2 regions of the Tardiphaga sp. GW821-FHT12E02 genome follow, and region 2 is predicted to be linked to the other one. Evidence: predicted binding sites of a transcription regulator. Region 2 holds the regulator's gene; the other holds the start of a gene.

Region 1 (15,655 bases), 4.9 Mb from region 2:
GTTGCCGACGAGACCGAAAATCCCGAACAGGGCATCGCCGCGATCAAGAAGCTGACGGCCGATGAGAAAGTGGATGTGCTGATCGGCGGCTATACGTCGGGCGTGACGCTCGCACAGCTGCCGCATATCGTAAACGCCAAGACGATCTATCTCGGCGTCGGTGCGGCCTCCCCCGCCATCACCGCCAAGGTGAAGACGGATTACGAGAACTACAAATATATCTTCCGCGTCTCGCCGATCCATGCCGGCCATCAGGCCCGCGCGCTGGTGGACTTCATCAATGGCAAGCTCAAGGGCGAGATGGGCTTGAAGAAGGTTGCCATCGTCGGCGAGAATGCCAAATGGGTGCAGGATCTCGTTCCGATCCTGAAGAAGGGCGCCGTCGAAGGCGGCACCGAGGTGCCACTGTCGGAATTCTTCGACACGTCGACTTCAGACTTCTCGCCGCTCTTCGCCAAGGTGAAGAATTCCGGCGCGCAATATCTGATCGTCATCCTGTCGCATGCGTCGAGCGATATCTTCGTCAAGCAGTGGCATGACGCCCAGGTGCCGATCCCGATCGGCGGCATCGACGTCAAGAGCCAGGATGCGGACTTCTTCACCCGCGTGAGCGGCAAAGCTCTCGCCGAGACCGTGGGCCTGTTCGCCACCCGCGCCGAGCTGACGCCAAAGACCATTCCGTTCTGGGATGAGTTCGTGAAACGCTTTGGCACCGCCCCGGTCTATACCGGCGTTGGCACCTATGATGCGGTTCACGTCTATGCCGAAGCGGTGAAGCGCGCCAATTCGGTGGAGCCGGCGGCCGTCATCAAGGAACTGGAAAAGACCGACTATGTCGGCATCGCCGGCAAGATCCAGTTCGACGAAGTGCATGACGTGAAACAGGGGCCAGGCCTGCAGAACCTGCTATTCGCGCAGTGGCAGAAGGACGGCGCCCGCGTCGTCGTCTGGCCGAAGGACTCCGCAAAGGGCCCGATGATCCCGCCGCCGTGGATGAGCAACTGAGGTCAGCGCCTCACACGCTGGTTGTCATCCCCGCGCATGCGGGGATCCAGTAGACACTGCCGCTTCGGATTGAACCGCAGCACCTCCGTTTACTGGATCACCCGCTTTCGCGGGTGATGACAAGCGGCGAAGCTTCCACCGTCCTGCCCTCCACCAGCGGAATGTCATGCTCCAGATCCTGATCTACGGCGCCGTGTCGAGCGCTATCTATGCCATGCTGGCCGTCGGCTTCACGCTGATCTTCGGTGTTGCCCGCATCCTCAATCTCGCCCATGGCTCGTTTTATGCGCTCGGCGCCTATTCGGCTTATGTCTTCACCTCGCTGCTCGGCTTCCCGCTGCTGATTGCAGCGCCGCTCGCCGTGCTGCTGGTGGCAGGCTTCGGCGTCATGATGGAGCGCTTCCTGGTGCGCCCGCTGCGCTCGTCGCAACTCGCGGTGCTGATGATTACGCTCGCCGTGTCGCTCGCCGTCGAACAGGCGCTGTTCATCACCTTCGGCTCCGAATATCGCAACGTGCCCTCTTTTGTCGCCGACAAGCTGACCATCGGCGGCGTCGATATCGGCGGCCAGCGCCTGCTGGCGCTCGTAATGGGCGTGCTGGTCCTGCTGCTGCTGTGGCTGTTCATCCAGCGCACGCGCCTCGGCGCTGCGATCCTTGCGGTGTCGCAGGATCCGGAAGCCGCGCAGTATATGGGCATTCCGACCAACCGCATCTTCTCCATCGTAATGGCGATCTCGGCCGGCACAGCGGCGCTGGCAGGCATCCTGGTCTCGCCCTTTCTCACCGTGCAGCCGACCATGGGCCTGCTGCCGATGGTGAAAGCCTTTGCCATCGTCATCGTCGGCGGCCTCGGCTCCATCCCCGGCAGCATCATCGCTTCGCTGATCCTCGGCTATTCCGAGACCATCGTCGCCTATCTCATCTCCACCTCATGGACGGAGCTGGTGTCGCTCGTCGCCGTCGTGATCACGCTGATGATCCGCCCGGCAGGCATCCTCGGGCGGCGGGCGGCATTCTGACATGAAACGCATCGCCCCCATCGACATCATCGGCGGCCTCGTCGTCATAGGCATCCTCGCTGCCATCCCGGCCGTCACCGGCAGCAACTATCTCACCGGCGTCCTGACCGTGTGTGTGGTCTACGGCATCTGGGCCGCGAGCTGGGACTTCATGTCCGGCCTGACCGGCCGCGAGAATTTCGGCCACTCGCTGTTCATCGGCGCCGGCGCCTACACGGCCGGCTTCCTGTCATCGCTCTGGGCGGCAAATCCCTGGTACAGTCTGCCGCTGGGTGTGGTGGTCGCGGTCGCCTTCGCCGTCCTGGTCGGCTTCCCGACGTTGCGACTGCGCGGGCCCTATTTCGCGCTCGCGATGCTGTCGACCTCGGCGATCCTGCAGCGCCTCTGCCTGATTTTCTGGGAATATACCGGCGGCGAGGAAGGCATCTATGGCCTCGACCCGCTGATGAAATCACCGCTGCATTACTACTGGTTCGCACTCGGCATCCTGGTCGTCACCGTGATTGTGCTGACCTTGCTGGCGCAATCGCATTGGGGGCTGCTGCTGCGCGCCATCCGCGGCGATGAGGCCACCTGTCAGGCCGCCGGCATCAATGTCACTTTCTACAAGATCGTGTCGCTGATGATCTCCGCCGGCTTTGCGGGCCTCGGCGGCGCGCTTTACGCGCATTATCAGCTGCAGGTGTCGCCGCCGCTATTCTCCGTCGTCGTCTCCATTACCGTCATCATCATGGTCTATGTCGGCGGCATCGGCTCGATCTACGGTGCTGCCGTGGCTGCGATCCTGCTGACGCTGCTCACCGAGATGCTGCGCGGCTTCGGTGAATACCGGCTGTGGATCTACACGCTGACGCTGATGCTGATCCTGTTCTTCCTGCCCAATGGTTTGATCGCGCCGCTCTGGCGCCGGATGACGGAGCGCCTGCGATGAGCGATCTCCTCGAAGTCAACGGCGTGACAAAACGCTTCGGCGGGCTCACCGCCGTGAAGAATGCCAGTTTCACCCTCAAGAAGGGCGACTTCACCGGCATTCTCGGACCCAACGGCGCCGGCAAGACCACACTGTTCAACATCCTCACCGGCTTCATGCAGCCGACCACGGGCACCATTCACTTCAATGGCGAGCTGGTGCGTGAGCTCGCGCCATACAAGGTGGTCAATCGCGGCATGGCCCGCACCTTCCAGCTGACGCGGCCATTCATCGGCATGAACCTGCTTGAAAACGTGCTGGTGGCCTGCATGTCGCCCCGCGCGAGCCAGGATAAAGACAAGGAGGAGCGCGCGCGTCACTTGCTTGCCCAGGTCGGCCTCGGCGGTCGCGACAAGGAGCCGGTGGAGACGTTGCCTTATGGCGACCTCCGCCGCCTCGAAATCGCGCGTGCGCTGGCCACGCGGCCTGATCTCCTCCTGCTCGATGAGCCCTTCGCTGGCCTCGGCAGCAGCGAGATCGAACAGTTGGCGCAACTGATCCGTCGGCTCCATCGCGAGGAGAACCTGACCATTCTTCTGATCGAACACAAGCTGCGCGAATTCATGGCACTGGTCTCGCGCGTCATCGCGATGAACTTCGGCGAGATCATCGCCGTCGGGCCGCCCGAGGAGATCGTGAAGAACGAGAAAGTCATCGAGGCCTATATCGGCAAGACGGAGGACGCCCATGCCTCTGCTTGAAGTCAAAGACCTCAAGGTCAGCTATGGCAAGGCGCTGGCGATCGAATCTGTCTCCATCAGGGTCGAGAAAGGCGAGTTGGTCGGCGTGCTCGGCCCCAATGGCGCCGGCAAGACGACGTTGCTGAAGGCGATCTCACGCTCGATCGCAGCGCAAGGTACGCTGAATTTCAAGGATGCCTCGCTGCATTCCATCGAACCCTACAATGTCGTCGCCAAAGGCATCTGCCATTGTCCGGAGGGGCGAAAGCTGTTTTCCGAACTGTCGGTGCTGAAGAATCTTCAGCTCGGCGCTTATCTGCGGAAGAACAAGGGCGAAATCGATTCCGATCTCGAACGCGTGTTCACGCTCTTTCCAGTGCTGCGCGAGCGGCAGTGGCAGCAGTCCAGCACACTGTCCGGCGGCGAACAGCAGATGGTCGCAATCGGGCGTGCGTTGATGGGACGGCCGGAGTTGCTCTTGCTGGATGAACCCTCCGTCGGCATTGCACCGCGATTGAAGGGATTGATCTTCGATTCGATCACGCAAATCAGGAAAGACGGAACGGCGATCCTGATCGTCGAGCAGGATGCGACTTCGACGCTGCGGATTGCCGATCGCGTTTACGTGCTGGAGCATGGCCGCACCGTGCGTGAGGGCACCGCGCAGGAAATCGCGGGCGATAAATATATTCAGCAGATTTATCTGGGGGTGTAGTTTCTGCCTTCTCCCCGCTTGCGGGGAGAAGGTGGCCCGGCGTAGCGCAGCGAAGCCGGGTCGGATGAGGGGGACTCTCCGCGGTGACGGAGTTTGTGGAGAGTCCCCCTCACCCGCCTCCCACATGCTTCGCATGTGAAAGGCGACCTCTCCCCGCAAGCGGGGAGAGGTTAGAAATCACTGCTTCCGCGTATACAGATGGAACCCGCCATAAATCCCCGAGCGATCCTGCGCGAGTCCCTGAGCGCTGCGTTCGGGATCGCGCTGCCAAGTCTGGCGCAGCGGGGCGTGGATCTCTTCTTCCAGCGGCGATTCGGCGCCGGCGGTGCGGAAGATCACCCGGATGCCGTCATTGCCGGCGCGATCGATGGCGTCCCACAGCGCCCGGATTTCATCGGGCGCCATCCAGTCCTGCGAATCCAGCAGCACCACGGCGTCGATCGCGCGCGCCGGCAGGCTCTCGATGAACAGACGCAGATTCGCATGCACCGGCGTCACCAAAGCAGCACGGCTCGACGTATCGGCATAACGGCTCTGCTGCAGATAAGGGGGCAGGCAGGTGTCGCCGGGGCCAACATAGCTGCGACTCAAGGCCTGCCAGGCGAAGTAGTTGTTGGCATTCGGATGCACGTCGATCAGCGCCATGGTGCGCTGATACAGCACCTCGTTGAGCGGCTGGTCGCCGGCCAGCAGCGTGCGCTGTTGAGGCGGGATGCCGAGGCTGAACACCAGCGCCGGCGTGCGCGTCAGCAGCTTGGCGAACCAGGAGTGATAGACGCTGTGCAGCTTCTCCAGCGCCTGTTTGCGCGCGGGCGAGCCGGCCTCGCATTTCAGCAACGCATCGAGATCAACGCCTGTGACTTTCGCAATCATGTGGCCGAAGCCGATGAAGCGGCCGAGCGCACCATGGCGATAGAAGCCGTCGGTGAAATAGCCATAACGCGGGCGGCCGATACCAAAGAAGGTGCGCTCATCCCAATAGCCGCGTGCTTCTTCATCGAGATAAGGGCGCAGGCGCTCGCGATAGAGCTGGGCATTCGCCTTCGAATGACCTTCGCCAAAGAACGTCCAGAAGTCCTGATAGTTCGGCAGCGCGCGCAGGCCGGCAAGCTTCAGCTTCAGCAGCGACAGATGCGCCTCGTTGAGATCCACCGCATAGACATGCGCCGGTTTCGCCGCGAGATAGGACAGCGCATTGCAGCCGCCGCTGGAGATGGTGACGATCGAAGAACCGGGCTTCAGCTGAAGCGCAGCCATATCGGCTTCCGGATCTTCCCAGATCTGCGTATAGACGAGCCGTCGGAACCAGAAGGCGAAGAGAGAATCCCACACCGTTGCTTCGTCGCGGGAGCGGCTGTTGCGAACGGCGTCGGCGATCAGTTGGGTGTTCATAGCGGTCCTTTTGACGGCCCCAAATCGACAATCTGAAATTTTTATCAACCGCAGACTGCAGTTTTGCGACAGACCTTCTCCGAACCAGCCCTCTCGCATGACAAATCCACTGTCACATCGTCGTCGTCTTCGCCTGACAAGGGTGCGATTCAATCCGACATCCGACGAGGTGCATCGTGACGATTGTCTCCGAAGCCGAAACCACTCCTGCGACCTGGCCGAGCGACGCCACCCATCGCATGAACCGGATGTATCGCTGGCAGCGCTTCATCTATGATGCCACGCGCCGCTATTACCTGCTCGGCCGTGATCAGCTGATCCTGGACCTTAAACCGGCGGCAGGCGCACAGGTGCTGGAAATCGGCTGCGGTACCGGCCGCAATCTTATCCAGGCCGCGCGCCACTATCCGGCGGCGCAGTTCACGGGCATCGATGTCTCGACGGAGATGCTGACCACGGCGCTCGGCTCGATCAAGCGTCACGGCCTGGACGGACGGATTCGCGTTGCTCATGGCGATGCGACCGATTTCGATCCGATCAAGATTTTTGGCGTCGCGCCGGATCACATCGTGATTTCATACGCACTCTCCATGATCCCGGATTGGCAGGGCGTGCTCAATGAAGCGGTGATGCGGCTGAAACCGGGTGGCCGGCTGCATATCGTCGATTTCGGCAATCAGGAGCGCCTGCCCGCCAGCGCACGCCGCGTGTTGCAGCACTGGCTATCGCTGTTCGACGTGACTCCGCGGAGCGATCTGCAGAATGCGCTCGTCACGCTCGCCGAGCGTCATCAGGCCCAGCTCGACTTCAAGCGACCGTTTCGTGGTTATGCGCAATCGGCCGTGCTGAAGCTGAAGAAATAGAGGAAGCGTAGGGCGGATGAGCCGAAGGCGTCATCCGCCGGCCGAATTCATGGAGGAAACGCCGCGGCGGATGACGCTGCGCTCATCCGCCCTACGGCCGAGCTCTTATGCCAGCTTCTTCTGCTTCACCACATTCCGATACGCCTCCACTCCGCCGAACAGCGCGAGGGAGAGGATGAACGGGATCAGGTGATAGAACAGGCGGAACAGCAGCAGCACCGCGAGCAACTGCTCCGTATGCTCACCGCCAAGCCCGATCAGGATCGTCGCATCGAATACGCCGATGCCCGCAGGCGCGTGGCTGGCGAAGCCCAGCAATGTCGCGGCGATGAACACCACGATCACCTGCTCGATACCCACATTCATCGTCTCCGGAATCAACACATACATCGACAGCGCCGCAGCTCCGAGATCGACAAGGCCGATACCGATCTGCAGGAACACATTACGGCCGCTCGGAACCGGAACCGACCACTGGCCACCGCCGATGCTACGGGTACCGTTCCAGGTCCAGAATACATAGCCGACGATGCCAAGCAGGATCGCGATGGCAATGGCACGGTTCACCTCGGGTGCGAGTTGGTCGATCTTGCTGATGGCATCCGGCGCATGGATCGTGCTCAGCGCCAAGGCGGTGAGATTGCCGAGCCAGAACGTCAGCCCGGTGAGGAAGCAGATGCGCGCGACACCGCCGGGGCCGATCCCATACGGTGCATAGATACGATAGCGCACCGCAGACGAGACCAGCAGGACGGCGCCGGTTCCGTGAGAGATTGGATAGCTGGTGAAATTGGCGAGTGCAGCGATGCGATAAGGCAGATCCCCTCGCCCGATCATTTTTAGCGCCAGCCAGTCATAGAGCGTCAGGCTGCCATAGGAGATCGCAACAAAGGTCAGCGACAACGCGATGGCCATGGGTTCCACCATGCTCATCGCAGCGAGTACCTTGTCCGTATCGACACCCTTGAGCGCCTTGCTCAGCGCCAGGAACGCAATAACCGCAATCGCAAGGCTCACGGCGATGCCAAGCAAGCGCAAAGTGAGGCGATGGCGCATCACCGTGATGATATTTCGTAATACGGGTGGCACGCCGCTCCGCTTTTCTCTAGAGATGGGCGAGACGTGATTCGCGCCCGCAGTAAGCGCGCTTATGTGACACGTCCATATGACAGCCGCGCTAAACGAGCGCGAGGGCGTCAGACAACAAATAAACCAGTGAGCTCCAAATTCAGCCGCAAGGTTGTCGCAAGGGATTCATGCGAACGCCGTAAGCGGCCAACGCCAGTTCACTCACGCAAATATTACGAAGCAGAAGACCATGTTAACCGAGACCGATTTTCAACTCAGTGCCAATCAATGGGAGCTATTGCGCGCCCTCCGCCCCGGTGCACCCGCAATCCGGCTGAACCGCTATATCCTCGATCAATTGATCGCCCTCGACCTGGTGTCGCTGGTCGACGACGTACCCGCCTTGACCACAACCGGACGTACCGTCGTGCTGCGTGGTTGCCCGAAATTGTGGGATCTGGCCGCCTGACCGCCAAAGCCGCTTGGCTAGGCCTTATCTGGAGCCGATAGGTTGTCGTTTTGCGCGACCGGTTCGCCGTCAGTCCAGGAGGGGTCGATGCTCAAAATGGCCATGCCGATCAGGCTGGCCGTGGTCGCCGCCTCAAGCAGGTCTGCCTCCGCCTTGGCTGCCATCAGACGATTTAGCAGCAATCGTCTCGTCTGGTCCGGCGGCAGTTCCGCCATGGCAATCTCCCATCGACCTCGCGTCGCGCGGCTGATTGCGATCATGGTGCGGACTACGGCAGCAAGCGTCACCCATTTGGGTGATGGCTCATCTCGTGCAGTTAGGTCAGATAGCTTTATCAGCGAGTTACATCGCTGAGACATCAAGAAACTTGGCCCCGGATTCTCACCGTTCCCGGGGTTATTTTTTTGTGATGACACGTTTTAGTGGATACCGACGCCAACAAGGCGATCGATCAAGCCGTGATCACTCTTCAGTGTTTCGGGCGTGCCGGTCCAGCTGGCGCGGCCGCGCTCCATCACCATGACGCTGTTCGCGAAATCGAGCGCACGTTCGATCTGCTGTTCCACCAGAATAATGGTCATCTCACCGGTGGCGGCGAGTTGCACCAGCATGGCCATCAACTCGTCGCAAATCACAGGCGCCAGACCTTCAAGCGGCTCGTCAAGCAGCAGGATTTTCGGCTTGCCAAGCAGCGTGCGGGCCATGGAGAGCATCTGCTGCTCGCCGCCGGAGAGCTGCTTGCCGAAATTGCCGCGTCGCTCGCGCAAGCGCGGAAACATCGCATAGGCCTCGTCCAAGGCGGACGGAGGCCGACCCTTGAGGCCGGCACGCAGGTTCTCTTCGACCGTCAGCGAGGTGAAGATATCGCGCGTCTGCGGCACGTAGCCGATGCCGAGTTCGGCACGCGCCGAGGTTCGCCGGCCGGCGATATCCTGATCGCCCAGCCTGATTTCGCCACCGTGACGCGTCGTCAGCCCCATCAAGGTTGCCAGCAGTGTCGTCTTGCCCATGCCATTGCGGCCGAGCACAGCAAGGCGATCGCCCGCACCGACATTCAAGGAGATGTCTTCAATGATGCGCGTGGGCCCATAGCCGGCGCGCAGATTGCGGATCTCAAGCGCTGTGGCGGGCATCGGCATAACTCCCGAGATAGGCACGGCGCACTTCATGATCGGCGGTCACATCCGCCGGCGATCCCTCGAAGATCAACCGTCCAGCGGCCAGCACCAGCACGCGCTTGGCGAATTTGAACACAAGATCCATATCGTGCTCGATCATCAGCACGGCGATATCGGCCGGCAAGCGATTGATGGCATCGAGAATTTTCGGCGCTTCGTCATGGGGCACGCCGGCTGCAGGCTCGTCGAGCAGCAGCACCTTGGGGTGCAAGGCGAGGCCGATGGCGAGCTCGATCAGGCGTTGCTGGCCATAAGCGAGTTCGACCACCTTGCGATAAGCGAGACGATCGAGACCGAGATGCGCGAGAATCTCGCTCCATTCGGCTTTCACCTCGGGCAGTTCTGTGGAGCTGGTGAAAAAACGGCGGGTGATGCGTTTCCGCTGCATGATCGCCAGCGCAACATTGTCGGCAACGGTGAGATTGGCAAACAGCCGCGTGGTCTGGAACGTGCGCACCAGACCGCGACGGACTCGCTCGGGAATGCTGAGCCCGGTGATATCATCTCCGGTCATGAAGAACTGGCCTTCGCTCGGTGCGATATCGCCTGTGATCAGATTCACCAGCGTCGTCTTCCCGGCGCCGTTGGGGCCGATCAGCGCCACGCGATCGCCGGCTGCGAGCTTGAAATTCACGTCGCGGGTGACGTGCAGGCCACCGAATGACCGGGAGACGCCACGGGCTTCGAGGAGATCGGTCATGCCGCCTCTCCCCTGCGCGCGAACTTCACCCAGAGCGACATCACCGGCGCGATCAAGCCACGCGGCGCGAACACCACAATGAGAATGAGCAACAGGCCTACAAGGGTCATCCAGTGAAACGGATTGGCCGCAGCGACGATATGCTCGAAGATCATGAAGATGACCGTGCCGGCAAGCGCCCCCCAGAGATGCCCGGCGCCACCGAGCACCAGCATGACAAGCACTTCGGCCGAGCGTTCGAAGCTGACACTGTCGAGGCCGACCACGCCGGTGCTCATGGCCGTCAGCGCGCCGCCAAGGCCTGCGACGGCGCCTGAAATACCGAACATCAGCACCAGCCGCGGATAGATCGAAACGCCGATCATCTTGGCGCGGAGATCGTCGTCCTTGATGCCGCGGCACATCAGGCCGAATGGCGAATTCACCAGCCGCTGCAGCAGCACGAAGGTGATGACCAGAACACCGAGCGAAAACAGGAAGGCGGTGCGGCTATACATATCGAAGCCGAATATGCCGAACACCTTGCCGGGCGTGACACCCGACAATCCATCGCTGCCGCCGGTCAACCATTGCAGCTTGTTGGCGAGGCCCGCCACGAGCTGGCCGACCGCAATCGACAGCACCAGTTGCGGCAGCGCCCGGAACCGGGTGATCAGCGCACCCGAAATCAGGCCCATCATCGCGCCCGCCACCATACCGATGAGCAGCAGCGCGACCGGATCGGTGATGCCACGGACGCAGCAGATGCCGACGGCATAGGCGGCAACGCCGAACTGCGCCGCATGGCCGAGGGTCGCAACACCGCAATAGCCGGTGACGAGATCGAGCGAGAGCACCAGGAAGGCAATTCCGATCAGGCGGGTGAGAAATGCGAGATCGTCCGGAAACATGAAATACCCGAGCGCGCCGATCGCAAGAATTGCCAGCGCGCTGGCGAACTCACGCGCAAATGGGACAGCGCGCTTCGTGGCTACCTGCGGAAAAGCGAGATCGCTCATGCGTGCGCCTTTCCGAACAGGCCATGGGGGAACAGGAACACGATGACGATAACCGCAAGATAGAAGAAGAACTCGCCAAATTCCGGCGCCAGATATTTGCCGGTCGTATCGGCAAGGCCGAGCAGCATGGACGCCGAGAGCGCGCCGAAAATGGAGCCGGCGCCGCCGACCGAGACCACCACAAGGAACGTCACCATATAGCGCAGCGCATAGAATGGCTCGATCGGAAGGATCTCAGCGCCCACCACACCGCCGAACGCACCGAGGCCGATCGCCAGCGCGAAGGTCGCCGCATAGATGATCTCGGTGCGGATGCCGAGCGCATCGGCCATGCCGCTGTGATCGACCGAGGCGCGCAGCTTGATGCCGAATTCGGTTTTCTCCACCAGCCACCACAGTGACAGCGCAGTGACGACCCCGCAGGCGACGACGAACAGACGATGGGTCGGGATCGACCGGAAGCCGATATCGAGCGGCCCATTGAGCAGCGGTGGCAGCGGGATGGGCTTCAGCGTGGGACCGAACACGAAATTGACGATGCCGATGATGAAGAAGGTGATGCCAATGGTCATCAACACCTGGATCAGCGGATCGGCATTGCGATAGATCCGGCGATAGAGCAGCAGTTCGAACGGGATCGATACGATGATGGCACCGACCACCGCGATCAGGATTGCCACGCCGTAATGCACGCCGAGATCGCGCAGCGCATAGGAGGCCAGATAGCCGCCGATCATGGCGAAAGCGCCGTGGGCGAGATTCACGACACGCATCAGGCCCATCATGATGGACAGGCCGATGGAGATGATGAACAGCACCATGCCATAGGCCAGGGCATCGGACAGGATGCTGAAGATGATGCTCATGCCGTTTCCCTTGCCGAACCCGTAAGCGCGTCCGGCACTTGCTGCGCCAGAGCGTCATGGACGATCTGGCCGCGCACGATCGTGAGCAGAACCTGCATGCCCTTGAGTGCCGGCCCATCGGCCACGAAAGGATCGCGGTCGAGCGCGATGAGATCGGCAGCCATTCCCGGCATCAGCGTGCCACGCCAGCTCTCCTGCTTCATCGCGATCGCACCGCCGACCGTATAACTGTGAATGGCTTCGCGAATATCGATCGTCTCCGCAGGCCCGATCGCCGGGCCGCTGTCAGACGCCCGATTGACCGCATCCGCAATGCCATCCCATGGCGACCACGATCCGGTTGGCGCATCCGAGCTTGCAATATAGGTCACGCCGGCATCGATCACCGAACGTCCGGGATAGCAGCGCTCCGCGCGCGGACCGAAGGCGCCGGCGATCGAGCGGCGCATGCGGGTCAGAAAACTGGGCTGCGTAACGACCAGCGCCCCCAGCACCTTCATGCGTTCGAGGCCGCCCTTGGGCGGCACGAAATAATGCTCGATTCGATGCCGCGCATCGTCGCGCGACGATGCCGCCTGCGCCATCTCATAAGCTTCGATGATACATTCGATGCCGCGATCCCCGGTGCAATGCACGGCGACCTGCCAGCCGGCGGCATGCGCGTCAACGATCACGCGCTGCAGCTCGGCCTCGTCGCGCATGAACATGCCGCGCGAGGGTGTATCGAAAAAGTCTTCGCTCACGGCCGATGTCCGCGCACCGACAATGCCATCAGCGAAATATTTCAACGTCATCGATTGCCAGTCGGCATCCCGCATCGGCGTCAGACCGCGCTCGGCTGCTTCGACCGGATCGAGCTGGTTCATGAAGCCAAGCCGCATCGGCGATGCGCCACCCTGCTTCAGTTCGTTCCAGATGGCGTATTCGTCGTCGAAGCCCACCGTAAATCCGACAGCCGCTTCGACCGCGGCAACCAATCCCATCGTCGTGCTCTCAGCGATACTGGCGCGCAGTGCGGCGACCAGATCGGCGCGATCAAGCGGCGGCACCGCGCGAAAAATCTGCTCGGCGGCACTTTCCAGCGCGCCGCCATCGAGGCGCCCCGCAGCATCGCGGCCGAAACTGCCGCCCTCGGGATCGCTGACGGAATCGTCGATCCCAAGCAGCCGCAGCGCCGCACTGTTGACCACGGCGACATGGCCGCAGAAGCGGCGAATGAGAACGGGGTGATGGGGAATGACCGTATCGATCTCTGCGCGTGTCGGCAGGCGACGCTCGGTCAGGCCGTTCTCATCGAGGCCGGCAGCATAGACCCATTTGCCCGATGCAATGGCGCCCGCTCGCGCGACGATCAGATCCAGCACCGCAGCGATCGTCGTCGCATCGCGCGGCGTGACCGGCACCTGCAGCCGCGCATGGGCAATGGCGAACAAATGGATATGAGCGTCTGTCAGGCCGGGAATAACCGTGCGGCCACCGAGATCGATGACGTCGTCGGCTGTCAACGCGTCAAGGCTGGTGCCCAGCGCAGCGACCTTGCCATCGCGAAGCAGGACGCACTCCGCAGGCGTGGTGTCCCACGCCGAACGATAAATTCGACCATTGGTGAGAAGAAGGGAGCGTGTGGACGGATTCATCGACAATCATTTCGGGTGTCCCGTTCGCATGCGGCCAATGCCGCACGCGAACGAGAACGACGCGGGGTTTTCTTACTGCTTGCTCAGCGCCCAGTCGGGCTGATCGGCGAAGACCTCACCGGTCTCCTTGTTGATCAGCTTGCCATCGACTTTCTCGACGGTGCGCAGATAAACATTCTGACGAATGTGACGCGTGTCGGGATCGATCGACACCGGACCGCGGGGGCTTGTCCACTTCATGCCCTTCACTGCATCCACCGCCTTGGCCGGATCGCGCTGGCCGTTGGTGGCCTCGATCATCTTGTAGATGACGCGCGCACCGTCATAGGCGGCAATGCCGGTCATACCCACATCGTCCGGACCTGCGCCCGCTTTGGTCATCGCCTCGAGGAACGCCTTGTTTTCCGGCGACTGATGCGACACCGCATAATGATAGGTCGAGAGCACGCCGAGGCTCGATTCACCGATGCTCGGCAGATCGATTTCGGTGACGATGTCGCCCGTCGACATCAGCTTGACGCCGGCGGCCTTCAGGCCGTTATCGATATAGGCCTTGAAGAAGCCGAAGGTCGGCGGGCCGGACGGCAGGAAGCAGAAGATAGTGTCGGCACCGGCCGCCTTGATCCGCTGCATGATCGGGCTGAAATCGGTGGTGTTGAGCGGGATGCGGATCGCTTCGACCACCGCGCCGCCATCGGCCTCGAAAGTCTTCTTGAATGCGGCTTCGGCATCGATGCCCGGACCGTAGTCGCTGACGGCGATCGCCACCTTCTTCGATCCGTTCTTGATCGCGGTCTTCGCGGCCGGCACGGTGTTCTGCCACATGGTGAACGAGGTGCGGACGATATAGGGGCTTTTCTCGACAATGGCCGAGGTCGCGGCGTTCATCACGATGAGCGGCGTCTTCGACTCTTCGAGCAGCGGCGCAACGGCCATCGCGTTCGGCGTGAAATAGATGCCGGCGAGATACTGCACCTTGTCCTTGACTAGCAATTCCTGCGCAAGCGCTTTCGACTTGGCAGGGTTCGGGCCTTCCTCGTCCTTGTAGACGAATTCGACGGTGTGATTGCCGACCTTGTTGCCGTTCTGCGCAACCCAGGCATCAATGCCCATTTTGAAATTCTTGCCGAACAGTGCGTAGGGACCGGAGAAGGTGCCGATCACACCGACCTTGATGACGTCGGCGGAAGCTGCCCCGGTCATCAGGCCGAGAACGGCCAGTGCCAGGATCGATGATGAGCGTTTGGTCATGTCGTTGTCCCCGTTACGAAGTTAAAAAGCTATGCGGCAAACCTGTATTCAATAAACGTGCCGAGTTCCGATATGCGACCGCGGGTGTGCGCTATCGCCACGGCACATCGAGAATCAGAACATCTCGAAATATTCGCGCTGCTCCCAATCAGAGACCTCCGCCTGGAAGCGGTCGATCTCGGCATTCTTGATGTGGGTGTAATAGTCGACCATGGTCGCGCCCATCTTCTCGCGGAAGAACGGATCTTCCTTCAGCGCGAAGGTGGCCTCGCGCAGAGACTTCGGCAGCAAATCGGCGTTGGTCTCATACGGCGTATCGGCGGATGGCCCGGGATCGAGCTTGCGATCGACGCCATCAAGGCCCGAGAGAATCTGCGACGCCATATAGAGATACGGATTTGCCGCGGGCTCACCGACGCGGTTCTCGATGCGCGTGGCCGAGTCGTTCAGGCCGCCCAGGACACGGAGCATCGCACCGCGATTGTCGCGGCCCCAGATCGCGCGGTCCGGCGCCAGCGAATAGGAGCGGTAGCGCTTGTAGCCATTGATGGTCGGCGTGGTGAACACGGTCGCCGCGCGCGCATGCGCCAGCAAGCCGGCGAGATAGCCCTGCCCAAACGGCGACAGCGGCTGCGTACCTTCGGTCGGCATGAACGCGTTAGCGCCGGTGGCGCGCGATACGATCGATTGATGCAGATGCCAGCCTGACGACACGACATTGGGAATCTTCGGCCGGCACATGAAGGTGGCGTGATAGCCGTGGCGATGCGCGATCTGCTTCACGGCGCTGCGGAACAGTACCATGCTATCGGCGGGCGTCAGGCCGACCGTCGGCTGAAAGG
Region 2 (15,655 bases):
TGGTCCGGTTACGAGCCTGACGCCAACCAGCGCCTGCAGCCTCCACGCGTCCCAAGATGAAGAAATTCGAAACGGGAACGCGGTGGTCTGCCTCAGTCCGGACTTTTCAGGGTTAGGGTAAATAACGGGTTAAGGATGCCCGTATCCGCGCCTTAAATGTTAATCGGACGATACACTTGCGCGGATTCATAGGTAGGATGAGGCGTTCGCGCCTCGGATGTTTCAGGGCGTGAACACCGCACTTAGCGCGTGAACAACGCGCTGAGGTCGTCGATGTCGCGCTCGGTCATCGAGTCATGGCGCGGATCCATCACCGCGGACTGGCCGATATAGGCCCAATACAGAAACTCCGCGCGCGACAAGGCGCGGCGGCTCTCGACCCCCGCTTCGGTCAGCACATTCGCCATGTAAGCAATGCGCCGGGCATCGACGGACGCCACCATTTTGGCGACAGCCTTGTCGGTCGAGGCCATCCCGCGGATCGAGCGATCGAGGCTGCGATCCTCGTTGAAGGCCAGTTTCATGAGATGCGTCAGGCGCGCTGCGCCGGTGGTCGAGGCATCGGTCTGCTCCAGCACCTGATCGGTCGTCCGCTCCTGCCAACGCTCCAGAAGCTGCAGGCGAAATTCTCCGATGTCCTTGAAATGCCAATAGAAACTTCCGCGCGAGACGTTCAGTCCGGCAGCGAGATCGCCGACCTTGAGCGCCGCCGCGCCCTGCCGCGCCAGAATGCGGAGGCCATGATCTAGCCACGCCGTGCGGGTCAGCCTGTCCTTGGTCACTTGCTCGTCCATGACCCAACCATACACAAGTGTATTGACGAAATCCATCCGCCCGCGCTAGTTTCCATGCAAGGGTGTATGGAAACGCGGAGATCGCCGATGGCAATGCAAGGCAATCAAATGCAGGGCCTCGACAAGTGGTACGGCTTTATGAAGTCCCACGACCATGCTGCGCTCCGTGAGCTGCTGCATCCCGATGCCGTGTTCGAGAGCCCGGTGGTGCATTCACCACAGCGGGGCCGTGACATCGTGTTCAAATATCTCGCCGCCGCCGATCAGGTGCTGGGCGGGCCCGGCTTCACCTATATCGGCGAATGGCGCAACGAGACCTCGGCCGTGCTCGAATTCGAGAACGAGATCGAGGACATCAAGATCAACGGCATCGACATGATCACTTTCGATGCCGATGGCCGCATCACCCATTTCAAGGTGATGGTGCGTCCGCTGAAGGCCATCAATCTGCTGCACCGTCTCATGGGTGAAATGCTGGCGCGGCAATAAGGCGCCTGACATTTCAAATCACATTCCATCAGCCTTGCTGTAAGCTCGCAGCAGGCTGTCGCAACTGAACAACGAAATCCAACCGGGGAGGATTCCATGCCCAGTTACAAAGCGCCGCTCGAAGACGTCGGCTTTCTGCTCAATGACGTGTTCCAGTTCGATCGCTACAATAATCTCCCGGGCTTTGCGGACGCATCGGCCGATGTGCGCGAGGCGATCCTTGGCGAAGCCGCCAAGCTTAGCGAGGAAGTGCTGCAGCCGCTGAACCGCGTCGGCGACCTCGAAGGTTGCAAGCGGAACGACGATGGCAGCGTCACGACTCCAAAGGGTTTCAAGGACGCGTTCAAGCAGGTGACTGAAGGCGGCTGGCTCGGCCTCTCCGCACCCGTTGAATATGGTGGCCAAGGCCTGCCGGTGACGCTGTCGCAGACCGTCGCCGAATTCCAGATCTCGGCGAACATGGCCTTCTCGATGTATGGCGGCCTCACCATGGGCGCGACCGCAGCATTGATCGTGCATGGCAAGGATGAGCAGAAATCAAAATATCTGCCCAAAATGGTGTCCGGCGAATGGACCGGGACCATGAACCTGACCGAACCGCATTGCGGCACCGATCTCGGCCTGCTCCGCACCAAGGCGGTGCCGCAGGGCGACGGCAGCTACAAGATTTCCGGCACCAAGATTTTCATCTCGGCCGGCGAACACGACATGGCCGACAACATCATCCATCTCGTGCTGGCGCGCATCGAAGGCGCACCGGCCGGCATCAAGGGCGTCTCGCTCTTTGTCGTGCCGAAGGTGCTGGTCAATGACGATGGCTCGCTCGGTGAACGCAACGGCGTCGTCTGCGGCTCCATCGAGCACAAGATGGGCATCCACGGCAATTCCACCTGTGTGATGAATTACGACAATGCCACCGGCTGGCTGATCGGCGAAGAGAACAAGGGCATGCAGGGCATGTTCGTGATGATGAACGAAGCCCGTCTCGGCGTTGCCGTACAGGGCCTCGCGCAGTCGGAAGTCGCGTATCAGAACGCCGTCGCCTACGCCAAGGACCGTCTGCAGGGCCGTTCGCTGACCGGGCCGAAGTCGCCGGACAAGGCGGCGGATTCAATCATGGTGCATCCGGACGTGCGCCGCACACTGCTCACCATCCGCGCCTTCAACGAAGCCGCCCGCGCCATGGTGGTGTGGACCGCGCTGAAGAGCGATGTCGCCCATCGCTCGGACGATCCGAAGGAGCGCCAGGCCGCTGACGACCATATGGGCCTGATGACCCCGGTGCTGAAGGGCGTGCTCACCGATGGCGGCTTTGCCAATGCGGTGTCGGCGCAGCAGATGTTCGGCGGCCACGGCTATATCGCCGAATGGGGCATGGAGCAGTTCGTCCGCGATGCCCGCATCGCCATGATCTATGAAGGCGCCAACGGCATCCAGGCCCTCGATCTGGTCGGCCGCAAGCTGCCGCGCGATGGCGGCCGTGCGGCGATGGCATTCTTCGGCGAGGTTGCGGCCTTTGCGAAGGAGCATGGCGGTGACGAAGCCATGAAGCCCTATATCGATCCGCTGTCGAATGCGCTCGGTCACCTGCAGCAGGCCACCATGTGGCTGATGAACAATGCCATGGCCAAGCCCGACAATGCCGGCGCCGGCGCCACCGATTACATGCAACTGTTCGGCCTCACCGCCTTTGCCTATATGTGGGCGAAGATGGCGAAGATCGCCCAGGACAAGATCGCCGCCGACGGCGCCACGCCGTTCCTGACCACCAAACTCGTCACCGGCCGCTTCTTCATGGAGCGGATGCTGCCGGAAACCACCGTGCATCTCGCCCGCATCCAGACGGGAGCCGCCACGACGATGGAGCTTCCGGCGGAAGCGTTCTGATCATAGCTGTCAAAACACACTCGACTGTCATCCCCGCGAAAGCGGGGATCCAGTAGACACCAACGTCACAGATCAAGCTCAAACGCCCGCGTTTACTGGATCGCCCGGTCAAGCCGGGCGACGACAATGGGACAACCGGATTAAATCCGAAGGGAGACACCATGCCCGAGGCCTATATCTACGATCACGTTCGCACGCCGCGCGGCCGCGGCAAGTCCGATGGTTCGCTGCATGAGGTGACGGCGCTCGCGCTCGCCACCGCGCCGCTGAAGGCGCTGAAGGAGCGCAACAACCTCAAGCCCGGCAGCATCGATGACGTCATTCTCGGCGTCGTCGATCCCGTTGGGGAGGCCGGCGGCGACATCGCGCGCATGGCGGCACTCTCGGCCGGCTATGGCAATGATGTCCCCGGCATCCAGATCAACCGTTTCTGCGCGTCCGGCCTCGACGCCGTGAACTTTGCTGCCGCCCAGGTGATGGCCGGCCAGCACGAACTCACCATCGGCGGCGGCGCGGAATCCATGAGCCGCGTCGGTATCGGCGCCTCCGGCGGCGCATGGCCGGTCGATCCGTCGATCGCCGTTCCCGCTTACTTCATGCCGCAGGGCGTCTCGGCCGATCTGATCGCGACCAAATACGGTTTCTCGCGCGATGACGTCGATGCTTACTCCGTGCAGAGCCAGCAGCGCGCCGCCAAGGCGTGGGAGGAAGGTCGCTTCAAGAACTCGATCGTCCCGGTCAAGGACATCAACGGCCTGACGATCCTCGCCAAGGACGAGCATATGCGCCCGTCCACCACGATGCAGTCGTTGGCCGCATTGCAGCCCTCTTTCGCCACCGTGGCGGCCATGGGCGGTTTCGATGGCGTCGCCATCCAGTCGCATCCGGAAATCGAGGCAGTGAACTACGTCCATCACGCCGGCAATTCGTCCGGCATCGTGGACGGCGCCGCCGCCGTGCTGCTTGGCAGCGCTGAGGCCGGCAAGAAGGCCGGCCTGAAGCCGCGTGCAAAGATCCGCGCCTTCGCCAATATCGGCTCCGAGCCGGCGATGATGCTCACCGGTCCGGTGGACGTCACCAAGAAGGTGCTGGAGCGGTCCGGCATGAAGCTCTCGGACATCGATCTGTTCGAACTCAACGAGGCTTTCGCCTCGGTGGTGCTGCGCTTCATCCAGGCTTTCGACATCGACAATGAGAAGATCAATGTCTGCGGCGGCGCCATTGCCATGGGTCATCCGCTCGGCGCCACCGGCGCCATGATTCTCGGCACCGTGCTCGACGAACTTGAGCGCACCGGCAAGTCGACGGCCCTCGTCACTCTCTGCATCGGCGGCGGCATGGGCACCGCCACCATCATCGAACGCGTGTGACTTTTCCCCTCCCCCGCAAAGCGGGGGAGGGTGGATCGAACACGCGAAGCGTGTTCGAGACGGGACAGGGCCTTAGTGACGGTCCCTCTCCCGCCTTTCGCTTCGCTCAGGCACCCTCTCCCGCAAGCGGGAGAGGGGACAATCACATCAACGCTCGCGCCTCATGGCTGCAGGCATTTTGGGAGCCACACATGACCTTCAAGAATTTCAAGGTTGAGACCGACGCCGACGGCATCGCCCTCGTCACCTGGGACATTCCCGGCCGTTCGATGAACGTGCTCGACACCACCACCATCGAGGAACTCGGCGCCATCGTCGACCAGACCACGGCGGATGCTGCCGTGAAGGGCGTCGTCGTCACCTCCGGCAAGGACGCTTTCTCGGCCGGCGCCGATCTCTCCATGCTGGAAGGCATGAACAAGGTGTTCGCCGAGACGAAGAAAGCCAAGGGCGAGGAAGCCGCCCAGCAGTTGCTGTTCGACGAGAGCCGCAAGCTGTCGCTGACGCTGCGCAAGATCGAGACCGCGGGCAAGCCGTGGGTCGCGGCCATCAACGGCCTCGCGCTCGGCGGCGCGTTCGAAGTGACGCTCGCCTGCCACTACCGTGTCGCGGCTGAAAACCCGAAGACGCGCCTCGGCCTGCCCGAGATCAAGGTCGGCCTGTTCCCGGGCGGTGGCGGCACCCAGCGTCTGGCGCGCATGCTGCAGCCGCAGGACACGATGCAGATGCTGCTCAAGGGCGATGCGATCAATCTCGCCAAGGCGAAGGCGATGAACATCGTCGGCGCCGTGGTGCCGGCAGCTGACCTCATCACAACCGCGAAGGAATGGATCAAGGCCGGCGGCAAGGCTGTCGCCCCATGGGACGAGAAGGGCTTCAAGCTGCCTGGCGGCCCCGTCTATTCCAAGCAGGGCATGATGATGTTCCCGGCCGGCAACGCCATCTATCGGCGCGAGACGTTTGACAACTATCCGGCCGCCCGCGCCATCATGCAGTGCGTCTATGAAGGCCTGCAATTGCCGATGGATGCGGCGCTGCGGGTGGAGTCGCGTTACTTCGCCCACGTCCTGCAGACCAAGGAAGCAGCGGCGATGATCCGCAGCCTGTTCCTGTCCATGCAGGAGCTCAACAAGGGCGCCCGCCGTCCGCAGAACGTGCCGCCGACCAAGGTCAAGAAGCTCGCCATCATCGGCGCCGGCTTCATGGGCGCGTCGGTCGGTTATGTCTCGGCCAAGGGCGGCATCGATGTCGTGTTGATCGATCGCGACCAGGCCGCCGCCGAAAAGGGCCGCGCGCATTGCCAGTCGGTCATCGACGGGCTGATTGCCAAGGGTCGCGCCAAGGAAGCCGATCGCGACGCGCTGATGTCGAAGATCACGGCCACCGCCGACTTCAACGTGATCAAGGAATGCGATCTCGTCATCGAGGCCGTGTTCGAGGATCGCGCGGTCAAGGCCGAGATCTACAAGAAGGTGCAGCCGCTGCTGAAGGAAGGCGCCATCATCGCCTCCAATACCTCGACGCTGCCGATCAACTCGCTGGCTGAGGAATTCGAGGACCAATCGAAATTCATCGGCATCCACTTCTTCTCGCCGGTCGAGAAGATGATGCTGGTGGAGACCATCGTCGGCAAGAACACCGGCGATGTCGCGCTCGCCACGGCGCTCGATTACATCCGCGTCATCGGCAAGACGCCCATCGTCGTCAATGATAGCCGCGGCTTCTTCGCTAATCGCTGCGTGCTGCGTTTCACCGCCGAAGGGCTCGAAATGCTGCTCGAAGGCGTGCCACCGGCGATGATCGAGAACACCGCAAAAATGGCCGGCATGCCGGTCGGCCCGCTGTCGCTGTCGGACGAGATCGCGCTCGACCTAGTGCTGAAGATCATGAAGGCCACCGAGGCCGATCTCGGCTCGCAAGCGGTCGACCAGGCGCAGAAGAAGCTGATCGTCGAGATGGTGGAGAAGCAGGAGCGCTTTGGCCGCAAGAACGGCAAGGGTTTTTACGAGTATCCGCCGAAGGGCAAGGGCTCGAAGGCCTTGTGGAAGGGCATTGCGCCCCTGCTGCCGAAGCCGGTCGATCCCGACACGCTCGACATCGAGGAGTTGAAGCAGCGTTTCCTGGTGGTGCAGGCGGTGGAAGCCGCGCGCACGGTCGAGGACAATGTGATCGTCGATCCGCGTGAAGCGGATGTCGGCTCCATCCTCGGCTTCGGCTTCGCGCCGTTCACCGGCGGCACGCTGAGCTATATCGACTTCATGGGCACGAAGAAGTTCGTCGAGCTCTGCCACAAGCTGGAAGCCAAATACGGCTCGCGGTTTACGCCGCCGAAACTGCTCGAGGAAATGGCTGCGAAGGGCGAGACGTTCTACGGACGTTTTGCGCCGAAGAAGGTGGCGGCTTAAGAACCGCGTTCAAACTGTCATCCCCCGCGAAAGCGGGGGATCCAGTAGACACCGGCACCGCGGTGCCATCATAGACGTCAGCGTATACTGGATCGCCCGGTCAAGCCGGGCGATGACAGTGAGAGTGTGTTGCGGCGACAGTCGGGTACCGTGTTTACTTCACCGCGCCAGACACCACGCCAGAATCCCCTTCTGCGCATGCAGACGGTTCTCGGCTTCGTCGAACACCACCGATTGCGGGCCATCGATGACCGCGTCCGTGACTTCCTCGCCGCGATGCGCGGGCAGGCAGTGCATGAACAGTGCGTCCTTGTTCGCCAGACCCATCAGCCGCTCATTGACCTGATACGGCTTCAGGAGATTGTGGCGCGTCTCGCCCTCCTTGTCGCCCATCGACACCCAGGTGTCGGTGACCACGCAATCGACGCCCTTGGTCATGGCATCGGGATCATGCGAGAAGGTGATGTCGGCACCCGACGCCTTCGCCCACTCCTTGAACGCCTTCTTCGGCGACAGCTGCGGCGGCGTGGCGATGTTCAGCTTGAACTTGAAGCGCTCGGCCGCATGGGCCCAGGACATCAGCACATTGTTGTCGTCGCCGACCCAGGCCACGGTGCGGCCCTTGATGTTGCCGCGATGCTCCTCATAGGTCATCACGTCGGCCATGACCTGGCACGGATGCGAGAAACGCGTCAGGCCGTTGATGACCGGCACGGTGGCGTTGTTGGCCAGCTCCATCAGCGAGTCATGATTGAGGATGCGGATCATGATGATGTCGACGAAACGCGACAGCACCCGCGCCGTATCGGCAATCGTCTCACCGCGGCCGAGCTGCATTTCGGCACCGGTCAGCATGACGACTTCGCCGCCGAGCTGACGCATGCCGACCTCGAACGACACGCGGGTGCGCGTCGAAGGCTTTTCAAAGATCATCGCCAGCGTTTTATTCTTCAGCGGATGATCGCGATCGGCGCTGCTGTCCTTCTGGCTCTTCAGCTTCGCCTTCATGGCGCCAGCCGCATCGAGAATGTTGCGCAGCTCACTGGCGGAGACCGCCGTGAGATCAAGGAAGTGCCGCGGAGTCGTGTTCATCACACGGCTCCCTTTGCCAGCACGGTGCAGGCCTGTTCCAGACGCTGCACGGCGTCCTCGATGTCGCTTTCGGTCACGATCAGCGGCGGCAGGAAGCGCACGACATTGTCGCCCGCACCCACCGTCAGCAGCTTGGCATCGCGCAGCGCGCCGACCAGATCGGCCGCCGGCACCACGGCCTTGAGGCCGATCAGCATGCCTTCGCCGCGCACTTCTGCAAGCACGGTCGGATAGCGATCGACCACGCTGGCGAGTTTCTGTTTCAGCAGCAGCGTCTTCTGCTTCACTTGTTCGAAGAAGCCGGGCTCCAGCATCACGTCGAGCACGGAATTGGCTGCCGCCACCGCCAGCGGATTGCCGCCAAAGGTGGAGCCATGCGAGCCCGGCGCCATGCCTTCGGCCGCCGCAGCGGTGACGAGGCACGCGCCGATTGGGAAGCCACCACCGAGTGCCTTGGCCAGCGACATCACGTCCGGAGTCACGCCGAGACGCTCATAGGCGAACAGCGTACCGGTGCGGCCCATGCCGGTCTGCACTTCGTCGAAGATCAGCAGGATGCCGTTCTTGTCGCACAGCTCGCGCAGCGCCTTGAAGAACGCGTTCGACGCAGCGCGCACGCCGCCTTCGCCCTGCAGCGGCTCGATAACGATGCCGGCGGTCTCCGGACCGATCGCGGCCTTCACCGCATCGAGATCGCCGAGCGGCACCTGATCGAAACCATCGAGCGGCTTTCCGTAACCTTCGAGATATTTCGCGGCGCCAGTGGCTGCCAGCGTGCCGAGGGTCCGGCCATGGAACGCGCCTTCAAAGGTGATGATGCGCGTGCGCTCGGGGTTGCCCTTGGCGAAGTGATAATGGCGCGTCACCTTCAGCGCGCATTCCATCGCCTCGGCGCCGGAATTGGCGAAGAACACGAAATCCGCGAACGAGTTTTCGCACAGCCGCGCAGCAAGGCGCTCGCCATCTGGGCTCTTGAACAGGTTCGACATGTGCCAGAGCTTGGTGGCCTGCTCCTGCAGCGCTTTGACCATATGCGGATGCGCATGGCCGAGCGCATTCACGGCCACGCCGCTGGTGAAATCGAGATAGCGCTCGCCGGTGGTCGAAATCAGCCAGGAACCCTCACCGCGCTCGAAGGCAACATCCGCGCGCGCGAAGACAGGCAGCAAATGGGCCTGAGAGATTTGCGAGGATGGTGCGTTGCTGGTCATAACGGTTCCGATCAATCAGTCTGCGGTCCCTACCGATGTCTGCATGGTCGATGACACCAGTACGACATGGGGTAGCGGACCCTCAAAACGAAACGTGCCGCCCTTCTCGGGCGGCACGCGACCATTATCTTATGGGGGCTGCACAGGGTGTCAACCGCGCATAGCGGCGTCCATGTCACACCTGATCGAACAAAAGGCCGATTTTTCTGTTTGGTTGACAGAAAGCATGTGGATGTGACTCGGCCGACTCTTGCGCGTGAGTCGCGGCATCATGTAGTTTTTGGCCTGTCGGATACGACATCTCGTGCGGCAGTAGACCCTTGTACACTATCGGTACGGCGTAAGGCCGGAAGCAGTCATGCATCCGGTGAGCGCTAAGGGATTCTGACAACGAGGTTTTTTGACGATTTCAAGTCGCAGCGCGGGCCAAGGCCGGCCGGCGCATACGAAGGGATTTAGCGATGACGGTAATCACTTGGACCGACGATCGCGTCGAACAGCTCAAGAAACTCTGGGAAGGCGGCCTTTCCGCCAGCCAGATCGCCGCGGAACTCGGTAACGTGACCCGCAATGCCGTTATCGGCAAGGTGCACCGCCTGGGCCTCTCCGGCCGCGCCAAGAGCCCCTCCTCTGCCGCGCCGCGCCCGCGCAAGCCGCGTCCGGCCCAGCAGATGGTGCGCATGCCGCGCCCGGTCGCCCGTGGCAACACGGCGCTGGCTCACGACTATCAGGTCGAGATGGAGCCGGATCCGATCTCGGTCGATAACGTGATCCCGATCAGCCAGCGCCTGCAGCTGGTCGAGCTCAACGACGCCACCTGCCATTGGCCGGTGGGTGATCCGGCCAGCACCGATTTCTATTTCTGCGGCGGCAAGGCCGTGGCCGGCGCACCTTACTGCGCGCACCACTCGCGGATCGCCTACCAGCCTGCGAGCGATCGTCGCCGGGCAGCGCCGAAGCCGATGCGGTAAGCGAACAGCACGAACGAAAATGCCCGGCGATGAGCCGGGCATTTTTTGTTGCTTTGCTATTGAGCTAGAGCCGCCCACCTCCGCCCCTCATGGTGAGGAGGCGCGAAGCGCCGTCTCGAACCATGAGATGTCGGAGCTCCGTCGCCATCCTTCGAGACGCCGCTGCGCGGCTCCTCAGGATGAGGGCAGAGCGTGAGGTAAAGAGCGTTACTCCGCCGCCTTGTCGAAGCGATCGTCCAGCGCATAGCCCGCGCCACGCACGGTCCGGATCGGGTCGGGTTCGCCGGCCGGATTCAGCAGCTTGCGCAGACGGCCGATGTGAACATCCACGGTGCGCTCGTCGATATAGATGTCACGGCCCCAGACGCTGTCGAGCAGCTGCTCGCGGCTGAACACGCGACCGGGATGCTCGAGAAAGAATTCGAGCAGCCGGTATTCGGTCGGACCGAGATCGATCGGACGGGCGGCGCGCACCACGCGGCGCTTGTCGCGATCGAGTTCGATGTCACCGAAAGCCAGCACCGTGGCCAGACGCTCCGGCGCCGCACGGCGCAGGAGGCCCTTCACGCGGGCCAGCAGTTCCGGCACCGAGAACGGCTTGACGATGTAATCGTCGGCGCCGGTGGCGAGGCCGCGAACGCGCTCACTCTCCTCACCGCGCGCGGTGAGCATGATGATCGGCAGCGCCTTGGTTTCCGGCCGCGCCCGCAGGCGACGGCACAGTTCGATGCCGGACAGGCCGGGCAACATCCAGTCGAGGACCACGAGGTCCGGCACGCGCTCTTTCAAGCGGGTGTCGGCATCGTCGCCGCGGGCAACCGTCTCGACGTCGTAACCTTCGGCGTCGAGATTGTAGCGCAGCAGCGTGGTCAGAGCTTCCTCGTCTTCCACTACCAGAATGCGCGCGTTCATATGGCTGGCTTCCTATCTGTCGTTCAGAGACGTCGCGATGAGCCTCAGCTCACCGGCGTAGCGAAGTTGGTCATGTCACCCTTCGGGCGCTTGTCGACCATCTGCTGACCTTCGATCATGTAGAACACCGTCTCGGCGATGTTGGTGGCATGATCGCCGATCCGTTCGATGTTCTTGGCGCAGAACATCAGATGGATACAGAACGAGATGTTGCGCGGATCTTCCATCATATAGGTCAAAAGTTCGCGGAACAGCGAGGTGCAGATCGCGTCGATTTCCTCGTCGCCCTTCCACACCGCCATGGCGGCCGGGAGGTCGTGCGCGGCATAGGCATCGAGCACGGCCTTGACCTGGGTGTTCACCAGATCGGTCATGTGTTCGAGGCCACGGATCAGCTTCAGCGGATGGAAGTCGCTGTCCAGCGCATTGACGCGCTTGCCGATATTCTTGGAGAGATCGCCGATACGCTCGAGATCGGTGGCGACGCGCAGCGCGCCGACGATCTCGCGCAGATCGACAGCCATCGGCTGGCGCTTGGCGATGGTGAGGACGGCGCGTTCCTCGATCAGCCGCTGAAGCTGGTCGATTTCGGCGTCAGTGGCCACCACGCGGGCGCCCAGGGCGACGTCGCGGCGGACCAGCGCATCCACGGACTCTGCGATCTGACGTTCGGCCAGGCCCCCCATCTCGGCGACGAGACGGGTGAGTTCCTGAAGATCGTCGTCGAAGGCCTTGGTCGTGTGTTCAAAAGCCATAGGTCAATCCTCTCGCGAATATGTCGCGTCAGCCGAAACGGCCGGTGATGTAATCCTGGGTGCGGCGGTCGCTCGGCGAGGTGAAGATCTTGTTGGTCTGGTCGAATTCAACAAGCTCACCGAGATACATGAAGGCGGTGGTGTCGGAGACACGGGCCGCCTGCTGCATGTTATGGGTCACGATGGCGATCGTGTACTGATCCTTCAATTCGTCGATCAGCTCTTCGACCTTGGCGGTCGAGATCGGATCGAGCGCCGAGCAGGGCTCGTCGAACAGGATCACTTCCGGACGCACAGCGATCGTGCGCGCGATGCACAGACGCTGCTGCTGGCCGCCCGACAGGCTGAGGCCCGAGGCGTTGAGCTTGTCCTTGACTTCGTTCCACAGCGCACCGCCACGCAGCGCCTTCTCGACGCGCACGTCCATCTCCGCCTTGGAGATCTTCTCATAGAGGCGGATGCCGAAAGCGATGTTTTCATAGATCGTCATCGGGAACGGAGTCGGCTTCTGGAACACCATGCCGATGCGCGCACGCAGCAGGTTGAGGTCGAGCTTCGGATCCAGAATGTTCTGGTTCTCGAGCATGACCTGCCCTTCCGCGCGCTGACCCGGATAGAGGTCATACATGCGGTTGAAGATGCGCAGCAGCGTGGACTTGCCGCAGCCCGACGGACCGATGAAGGCGGTGACGCGGTTGGCGGCGAGGTTCAGGTTGATCTTCTTCAGGGCGTGGTGTTCGCCGTAATAGAAGTTCAGGTCCCGCACGGTCACCTTGGGACGCGTATCGCCCTGCACCACCGACGGCGGCGGCATCGAGACGCTGGGATTGGCGGCGGACACGGAGAGATCACTCATTTTGCTTTCCTCTCGGCGCCGAGAATGCGCGCGCCAATGTTCAGGGCAAGGACGGTCAAGGTGATGATCAGCGCGCCGCTCCAGGCGAGCTGCTTCCAATATTCGTAGGGGCTCTGGACGAAGTTGTTGATGGTGACCGGAAGGTTGGCCATCGTCTTGCCGAGGTCCAGGCTGAAGAACTGGTTGCTCAATGCGGTGAACAGCAGTGGCGCGGTTTCACCGGCGACGCGGGCGGTCGCCAGCAGCACGCCGGTGATGAGACCGGCGCGAGCTGCACGATAGGCGATCCGCTTGATCACCAGCGAGCGCGGCAGGCCGAGCGCCGAAGCCGCTTCACGCAGCGGGTTCGGAACCAGGCCGAGCATGTCTTCCGTGGTGCGGACGACCACCGGGATGACGATCACGGCGAGCGCCAGCGAGCCGGCGAAAGCCGAGAAGCCCCCCATCGGCACCACCACCGCGCCATAGACGAACAGGCCGATGATGATGGACGGGGCCGATAGCAGCACGTCGTTGATGAAACGGATCACCGAGGTGAGCTTGTCGTGCTTGCCGTATTCCGCGAGGTACGTGCCGGCGAGCAGGCCGAGCGGCGCACCGATGCCGACGCCGATCACAGTCATGATGATCGAACCGACGATGGCATTGAGCAGGCCGCCTTCCTGCGAACCAGGGGGCGGCGTGTTCTGGGTGAAGATCTGCACGCTGAGGCCGGCGAGGCCGTTGTAGAACAGCGTGAACAGGATCAGCGCCAGCCAGGTGACGCCGAAGATCGCGGCACCCAGGCACAGAATGCGGACGATCGTGTCGTTGCGGCGACGGGAGAGGTAAATCGGATTGACGCTCATGACTTACTTTCCTGCCTTCTTTTCGAGACGGAGCAGCATCAGACGCGCGGCCGACAGCACGAAGAAGGTGAGCACGAACAACAGCAGGCCGAGCAGGATCAGGCCGGACTGATGCAGGCCGTCGCTCTCCGCGAATTCCGAGGCAATGGCCGCGGAGATCGTGGTGCCTGGACCGAAGATCGAACCGGTGATGCGGAACGAGTTGCCGATGATGAAGGTGACTGCCATCGTCTCGCCGAGCGCACGGCCGAGAGCCAGCATGACGCCACCGATCACACCGACGCGGGTGTAGGGGATGACGACATTCTTGACGACTTCCCAGGTGGTGCAGCCGACGCCGTAGGCCGCTTCCTTGAGCACCGGAGGCACCGTCTTGAACACGTCGACCGAGATCGCCGTGATGAAGGGGAGCACCATGATGGCGAGGATGAGCGAGGCGTTGAACAGCGACAGATAGGACGGCGGCCCGGCAAAGATGGTGCCGAGCACGGGCACGCCTTCAAAGGCCGAGATCAGGAACGGCTGGAAGTGATTGGCCAGGAACGGGCCGAGCACGAAGAAGCCCCACATGCCGTAGATGATCGAGGGAATACCGGCGAGCAGTTCGACCGCCATGCCGATCGGGCGACGCAGCCAGTTCGGGCACAGTTCGGTGAGGAAGATCGCGATGCCGATACCGACCGGAATGGCGATCGACATGGCGATCACCGAGGTGATCAGCGTGCCATAGATCGGACCGAGCGCACCGAGCACCGGCGGTTCAGCCGACGGCGCCCAACGCTGCGTGAACAGGAAGGAGAAGCCGAATTCCCTCAGCGCCGGCCATGCACCAGCGATGAGCGACAGGATGATGCCGCCGAGAATGAAGAGGACGGACAGCGCCGAGATGCGTGTCAGCCAGTAGAAAACCTGGTCACCGGTCTTGAATGCGTTGAGCGCTTTGGCGCGGTCATACGGTCCAGCGGCGTCCATCGAAGAGCTCTGTACGGCCATATCTGCCACGCCCAGTCCCCTGTGTTGTTGTTGGATACCCGAAACACGACACCCTGAATGGGCCTGTCAGGGCGCGAAGCTCGAAAAGGAAAAGTGAAATCAGTTCAGAAAGAAGCGGAGGAGAGATGCCCCTCTCCTCCGCGCAAGAGCGAAAGCTTAGCTCTTGATGTCCGAGGACCAGGTCTTCTCGATCAGCTTGACGACCGAGTCCGGCATCGGGATGTAGTCGAGTTCTTCGGCAGCCTTGCTGCCCTTTTCGAACGACCACTTGAAGAACTTGATCGCTTCAGCCGAGGCCGCCTTGTCGGTCGGGGCCTTGTGCATCAGGATGAAGGTCGCGGCAGTGATCGGCCACGAAGCGTCGCCCGGCTGGTCGGTCAGGATCACGTAGTAACCCGGAGCCTTGGCCCAATCGGCATTGGCAGCAGCGGCCTGGAAGGCAGCGACGGTCGGCTGCACAGGCTTGCCAGCCTTGTTGATCATGCCGGCATAGGTCAGCTTGTTCTGCTTGGCATAGGCGTATTCGACGTAACCGATCGAATTCTTGGTCTGGCCGACGTTGCCGGCGACGCCTTCGTTGCCCTTGGCGCCAACGCCAACCGGCCACTCGACAGCGGTGCCGGTACCAACCTTGGACTTCCAGTCAGCCGAAGCCTTGGAGAGATAGTCGGTGAAGTTGAAAGTGGTGCCCGAACCGTCCGAACGACGAACGACGGTGATGGCAGCCGACGGCAGCTTCAGCTTCGGATTGAGCTTGGCGATCGCGGCGTCGTCCCAGGTCTTGACGGTGCCGAGATAGATGGCGCCGAGAACTTCGCCCGAGAGGACCAGTTCGCCCGACTTGATGCCTTCGAGGTTCACGACCGGAACGATCGCGCCCATCACCTGCGGCCACTGAACCAGGCCATCCTTTTCGAGCTGCTCGGCCTTAAGCGGCGCGTCGGTGGCGCCGAAGGTCACGGTCTTGGCCTGGATCTGCTTGATGCCAGCGCCCGAGCCGATCGACTGGTAGTTCAGACCGTTGCCGGTTTCCTTCTTATAGGCGTCGGCCCACTTCGAGTAGACCGGGAAA

Evidence for each region. Region 2 encodes PhoB, which activates phosphate uptake and scavenging genes when phosphate is short. Its sites were predicted from a motif close to TGTCATNNANCTGTCAT; they were not measured.
Region 1: the regulator PhoB is predicted to act here: its motif matches at 5,894-5,910, upstream of AC1RQ5_RS25080 (BtaA family protein).

What each region holds. Positions count from the first base shown of each region.
Region 1 is NZ_JBXAQK010000001.1:5,334,474-5,350,128, forward strand. It holds gene AC1RQ5_RS25055 (ABC transporter substrate-binding protein) at 1-1,005, shown strand, start outside; gene AC1RQ5_RS25060 (branched-chain amino acid ABC transporter permease) at 1,172-2,026, shown strand; gene AC1RQ5_RS25065 (branched-chain amino acid ABC transporter permease) at 2,028-2,957, shown strand; gene AC1RQ5_RS25070 (ABC transporter ATP-binding protein) at 2,954-3,697, shown strand; gene AC1RQ5_RS25075 (ABC transporter ATP-binding protein) at 3,684-4,391, shown strand; gene AC1RQ5_RS25080 (BtaA family protein) at 4,569-5,783, opposite strand; gene AC1RQ5_RS25085 (class I SAM-dependent methyltransferase) at 5,957-6,646, shown strand; gene AC1RQ5_RS25090 (putative bifunctional lysylphosphatidylglycerol flippase/synthetase) at 6,752-7,735, opposite strand; gene AC1RQ5_RS25095 (hypothetical protein) at 7,965-8,183, shown strand; gene AC1RQ5_RS25100 (hypothetical protein) at 8,201-8,398, opposite strand; gene AC1RQ5_RS25105 (ABC transporter ATP-binding protein) at 8,603-9,316, opposite strand; gene AC1RQ5_RS25110 (ABC transporter ATP-binding protein) at 9,297-10,061, opposite strand; gene AC1RQ5_RS25115 (branched-chain amino acid ABC transporter permease) at 10,058-11,059, opposite strand; gene AC1RQ5_RS25120 (branched-chain amino acid ABC transporter permease) at 11,056-11,925, opposite strand; gene AC1RQ5_RS25125 (amidohydrolase) at 11,922-13,562, opposite strand; gene AC1RQ5_RS25130 (ABC transporter substrate-binding protein) at 13,635-14,813, opposite strand; gene AC1RQ5_RS25135 (glutamine synthetase family protein) at 14,928-15,655, opposite strand, start outside.
Region 2 is NZ_JBXAQK010000001.1:417,558-433,212, forward strand. It holds gene AC1RQ5_RS01975 (TetR/AcrR family transcriptional regulator) at 243-794, opposite strand; gene AC1RQ5_RS01980 (nuclear transport factor 2 family protein) at 882-1,283, shown strand; gene AC1RQ5_RS01985 (acyl-CoA dehydrogenase C-terminal domain-containing protein) at 1,380-3,170, shown strand; gene AC1RQ5_RS01990 (acetyl-CoA C-acetyltransferase) at 3,332-4,540, shown strand; gene AC1RQ5_RS01995 (3-hydroxyacyl-CoA dehydrogenase NAD-binding domain-containing protein) at 4,732-6,945, shown strand; gene argF (ornithine carbamoyltransferase) at 7,105-8,037, opposite strand; gene AC1RQ5_RS02005 (aspartate aminotransferase family protein) at 8,037-9,248, opposite strand; gene AC1RQ5_RS02010 (GcrA family cell cycle regulator) at 9,710-10,219, shown strand; gene phoB (phosphate regulon transcriptional regulator PhoB) at 10,427-11,131, opposite strand; gene phoU (phosphate signaling complex protein PhoU) at 11,176-11,886, opposite strand; gene pstB (phosphate ABC transporter ATP-binding protein PstB) at 11,915-12,742, opposite strand; gene pstA (phosphate ABC transporter permease PstA) at 12,739-13,590, opposite strand; gene pstC (phosphate ABC transporter permease subunit PstC) at 13,594-14,592, opposite strand; gene pstS (phosphate ABC transporter substrate-binding protein PstS) at 14,740-15,655, opposite strand, start outside.